2 regions of the Enterobacter wuhouensis genome follow, and region 2 is predicted to be linked to the other one. Evidence: predicted binding sites of a transcription regulator. Region 2 holds the regulator's gene; the other holds the start of a gene.
What was found. The regulator LexA, encoded in region 2, represses DNA repair genes until DNA is damaged. The targets are predictions, from matches to a motif close to TNCTGTATGTACATACAGNA.
Positions count from the first base shown of each region.

Region 1: a site for LexA is predicted at 968-987, ahead of sulA (SOS-induced cell division inhibitor SulA). Genes of this name have one in related genera too.

Region 1 covers NZ_CP142124.1:1,744,775-1,747,232, reverse strand. The annotation lists gene yccS (YccS family putative transporter) at 1-207, shown strand, start outside; gene VPX56_RS08270 (TfoX/Sxy family DNA transformation protein) at 164-790, opposite strand; gene sulA (SOS-induced cell division inhibitor SulA) at 1,008-1,517, shown strand; gene ompA (porin OmpA) at 1,873-2,458, shown strand, end outside.
Region 2 covers NZ_CP142124.1:347,828-350,285, reverse strand. The annotation lists gene dinF (MATE family efflux transporter DinF) at 1-1,046, opposite strand, end outside; gene lexA (transcriptional repressor LexA) at 1,110-1,718, opposite strand; gene VPX56_RS01665 (diacylglycerol kinase) at 1,827-2,195, opposite strand; gene plsB (glycerol-3-phosphate 1-O-acyltransferase PlsB) at 2,350-2,458, shown strand, end outside.

The sequences.
Region 1 (2,458 bases), 1.4 Mb from region 2:
CTGCCAGCCGACGAGCCGCGCGTTCAGCATGCTCTTGATGAACTGGCACAACGCATTGCGCATCTTGATCCGGGTAACGACAGCAAAGCGCCACTGGTTCTTCAGCAGATTGGCCTGCTTATCGCTCTGCTGCCAGAAATTTGCCGACTGCAGCAGCAAATCGCTACCTGGAGGAGTGATTTTCCTGCAGATCGGGCAGCGCATTAAGCCACTCGGTTAGCTCCTGGCGAATCAGCGCCGGGAGCGCCGCCTCATGCAGCCCTTCTATTGCCCCCTCAAGCGCAAAGAGAATTTTCATACTTAGCGCTTTGTTTTTTGCCCGCATTTTCAGCCAGCTCTCTCTCGCACCCAGCTGCCGCAACGTCTCTTCGTTGGTGATCCCGGCCTCACAGAGCAAAACCTCCAGTTGAAACGTCAGGTTGGGCAGATCTTTGAGCCGATTGCGCTGATGCCGCTGATAGCGCTCTTTTCTTGCCGCATCGAGTGCAAATGACGAAAGCTGAAGCAGTCTTTGTCTGTCCTGCCAGAGGCCGTCATCGACGCGATAATAATTAAGCAGCACCGGGCGCCCCCGCTTCATGAGGGTCAGGAAAGAGGAAGCATGCTTTACACAGTATTTTGCGCTTTCTTCGCAGGCTCGCAGGTAGAGTTCGCCATCTGACACCATTGCGAAAACCGCATCATCCACGGCCAAGGTATAGCCGCCGAAAAGCGCACGATGGTGGATTTCACCCAACGGGGACAGGTATTCTTGCGACTTATAAATCCGTTCATAAGATATCTTTTTCATAATAATTCCTTTAAAAATCATACAATAACAGCAGAATTTCTTACTAGCGGATCCGTTAGCAGGAAAATAGGCAACTTATTGCCAATGAGCAAGATGATTTTTTCAGGGAAGCCAATAATGAACGAATTTTGCGAGTCGCTTTCCGAAAATGAAGTTGATCTTTGGGCATACAGGGGTTACTGTATATTCATACAGTAACTACAGGGCTGGAATGAATATGTACACTTCAGGCTATGCAAATCGCTCAACATCTTTCTCTACTACCGCTGACGGTGTTGCGCAGAAATCCGTCGGGCGCCTCTCGACAGGTCTTATCAGTGAAGTGGTTTATCGTGAAGACCAGCCTTTGTTAACCCAACTTCTGTTACTGCCGTTATTACAACAGCTTGGCCAGCAGTCACGCTGGCAGCTTTGGCTGACGCCGCAGCAAAAATTGAGCCGGGAATGGGTTCAGTCTGCGGGCCTGCCGCTAACAAAAGTTATGCAAATTAACCAACTCTCGCCGTGCGATACGGTTGAATCAATGATCCGCGCCTTGCGCACCGGAAATTACAGCGTCGTGATTGGATGGTTGTCTGAGGAGTTAACGGAAGAGGAACATTTTCGTCTGACTGAAGCAGCGGAAGAAGGACATGCGATCGGGTTCATCATGCGTCCGGTTCACCCAGATTCATATCGCAAAGGACAACGTTCTGGCCTAAAAATTCACTCAAATTTGTATCATTGAGCAAATTTAAGAGTTTTCCTGGAATTTTTTTTGACCACAGGAAGTGGAATTAGTTCCCGTCGCCAAAACTGCGGAAAGGCTTGTCTGGTGCGGTTCCTCTTAATTTTACTGCACAAATTCTGTTCGAAAAATGTTAAATAATAGGTATACGGAACTTTTTTTTTCATATGCCTGACGGAGTTCACACTTGTAAGTTTTCAGCTACGTTGTAGACTTTACATCGCCAGGGGTGCTCGGCCTAAGCCGAAGATATCGGTAGATTTATATTTGACCACGCCCCCCGGTGAAGGATTTAACCGTGATTTCTCGAAAGAGATCTTCATGGCAAATTTTGGATGATAACGAGGCGCAAAAAATGAAAAAGACAGCTATCGCGATTGCAGTGGCACTGGCTGGCTTCGCTACCGTAGCGCAGGCCGCTCCGAAAGATAATACCTGGTATGCAGGTGGTAAACTGGGCTGGTCTCAGTTCCATGACACCGGCTGGTACAACAGCGAACTGAACAACGATGGCCCTACTCATGAGAGCCAGCTTGGTGCAGGTGCGTTCGGTGGCTATCAGGTTAACCCGTATGTTGGCTTTGAAATGGGTTACGACTGGTTAGGTCGTATGCCATACAAAGGCAACAACACCAATGGCGCTTTCAAAGCTCAGGGTGTTCAGCTGACCGCTAAACTGGGTTACCCAGTAACTGACGATCTGGACGTGTACACCCGTCTGGGCGGCATGGTATGGCGTGCAGACTCTAGCAACAATGTTGCTGGCGACAACCACGACACCGGTGTTTCCCCAGTATTCGCTGGTGGCGTTGAGTGGGCTATGACCCGTGACATCGCTACCCGTCTGGAATACCAGTGGGTTAACAACATCGGCGACGGCAACACCGTTGGTGTTCGTCCAGACAACGGCATGCTGAGCGTAGGTGTTTCCTACCGCTTCG
Region 2 (2,458 bases):
AGTTCGCGAAGCGCCGGGAGCGAGGTCAGCAGCGCAATAATATGCTCGCCAAAAAAGGCATAGATCAGCGCAAACGCCAGCGCCACCAGACCCGACTGGCGACAGGCCGCCCGCCATACTTCCTGAAGCTGTCCGCTTTGGCGCGCACCGTATGCCTGCCCGGAATGCGCTTCAACGGCGTAGGCAAAGCCATCCAGCGCGTAGGCGGTAAAGGTCAGCAGCGTCATCAGTACCGCATTAACCGCGACGATCTCAGGCCCGAGGCGGGCGCCAAAGACGGTTAGCGCCCCGAAACAGAGCTGGAGCAGCAGCGAGCGCAGCATAATGTCGCGGTTGAGCGCCAGCAGCTTGCGGACGTTGCCGCGCCAGGCCGTTTTCAGCATCGCGAGAGAGATCCCGCGCATCGCCAGAACGCGCCACACCATCCACAGGCCGATGACAAACGTGCCGTATTCCGCAATGGCCGTCGCCAGCGCCGCGCCCCGCACGTTCATGTGCAGCCCCATCACCAGCCAGAGATCGAGCACGATGTTCAGGAGGTTTCCCACCACCAGCAGGATAACCGGCGCGCGAGCGTACTGAACGCCAAGTAGCCAGCCCAAAAGAACCAGGTTTGCCAGCGAGGCCGGAGCGCTTAGCCAGCGAATTTCAAGGAAGCGCCGCGCCTGCTCAAGCACCGCCTCGCTACCGCCCACAATATGGAGCGCCAGATCGATCAGCGGCGTGCGCAGTAAAACAATTAGCGCACCCGCACCCAGCGCCAAAATTAATGGCTGCACAAGCGCTCGCGCCAGCCGCAGTGGGTCCCTGGCGCCATACGCCTGCGCCGTCAGGCCAGTTGTGCTCATGCGCAAGAAGAGCAGCAGCATAAAGAGGAAGCTGGTCGCCGTTGCGCCGATCGCAACGCCGCCCAGATAAACGGGAGAATCCAGATGACCAATAACAGCCGTGTCCACCAGTCCCAGCAAAGGAACGGTGATATTGGAGAAAATCATTGGCAGAGCAAGACGCCACAATGCCTTATCAGAAGCCGTCAGCAGTGACATGAGAAATACCGGGACCGGATAATGAAGCAGGCTACGGAGACCCCGTAGCCCGTCAGAAAGAGATTAGAGCCATTCACCGTTACGAATAACGCCGACAGCAAGCCCTTCAATAGAGAAGCTCTGCTCGCGGAGATCCACCAGAATCGGCGTAAACTCGCTGTTCTCCGGCAGAAGCTGAACGGTATTACCCTGTTTTTTCAGTCGCTTAACGGTGACTTCATCATCAATGCGCGCAACGACAACCTGACCGTTGCGCACGTCCTGAGTTTTGTGAACCGCCAGCAGATCGCCATCGAGAATACCAATGTCTTTCATCGACATACCGCTGACGCGCAGCAGAAAATCCGCACTCGGCTTGAACATACCAGGGTCTACCTGATAGTGGCCTTCGATATGCTGTTGCGCCAGCAGGGGTTCACCTGCTGCGACACGGCCAATCAATGGAATGCCGGTTTCTTCTTCCACCAGCAGACGGATGCCGCGTGAAGCGCCAGAAACAATCTCGATCACGCCTTTACGCGCCAGCGCTTTAAGGTGTTCCTCGGCAGCATTCGGCGAGCGGAAACCCAGACGCTGCGCGATTTCTGCACGCGTGGGTGGCATACCCGTCTGGCTGATGTGATCCCGGATGAGATCAAACACCTCTTGCTGCCTGGTCGTTAACGCTTTCATTCCGCCCCCTGGGTGTATATACAGTTATGCTGTGAGTATATACAGTCAAAGGTGATTTTGGAACCAAAAACTGCACAAAAAACCAGGGACTTAATTATTTCTCGAGGCTCATCGGAAATGTGACCAGAGCAACGTGACCCAGGTTATGGCGGCGGTGATAATCGCCAGCAGCACAGCGGCAGAACCCATGTCTTTGGCACGGCCAGAAAGCTCATGGAAGTCAGAACCAATGCGGTCTACAACAGCTTCAATAGCGCTATTGAGAATTTCCACTATCATCACCAAAAGGACGGAGCCAATGAGAAGAACGCGGGTAATAGCATCAACATCAAGGAAACAGGCGATGATAACCGCGACGATCGCGGCAACGCCCTCCTGGCGAAACGCGGCTTCATTGACCCATGCGGCACGGAAACCTTTCCATGAATAGCCGGCAGCTTTGATGATTCGAGTTAACCCAGTGGTATTATTGGCCATTAATAGAACCTTTTATTGGAAATAGCGTCAGTAACTCTAGCACCAGCGCGTTTCGCTGTAGCCTGAAGTATGACGGGTAACAACAGAAATTTTGCGCGCTTTCTGTTATCCTTGCGCCGCAATTGCATTATTAACCAGAGGCTTTACATCGTTTATGTCCGGCTGGCCACGAATTTACTACAAATTACTTAATTTACCATTAAGCGTCCTGGTAAAAAGCAAGTCTATCCCAGCAGAACCCGCGCTGGAATTAGGGCTCGATA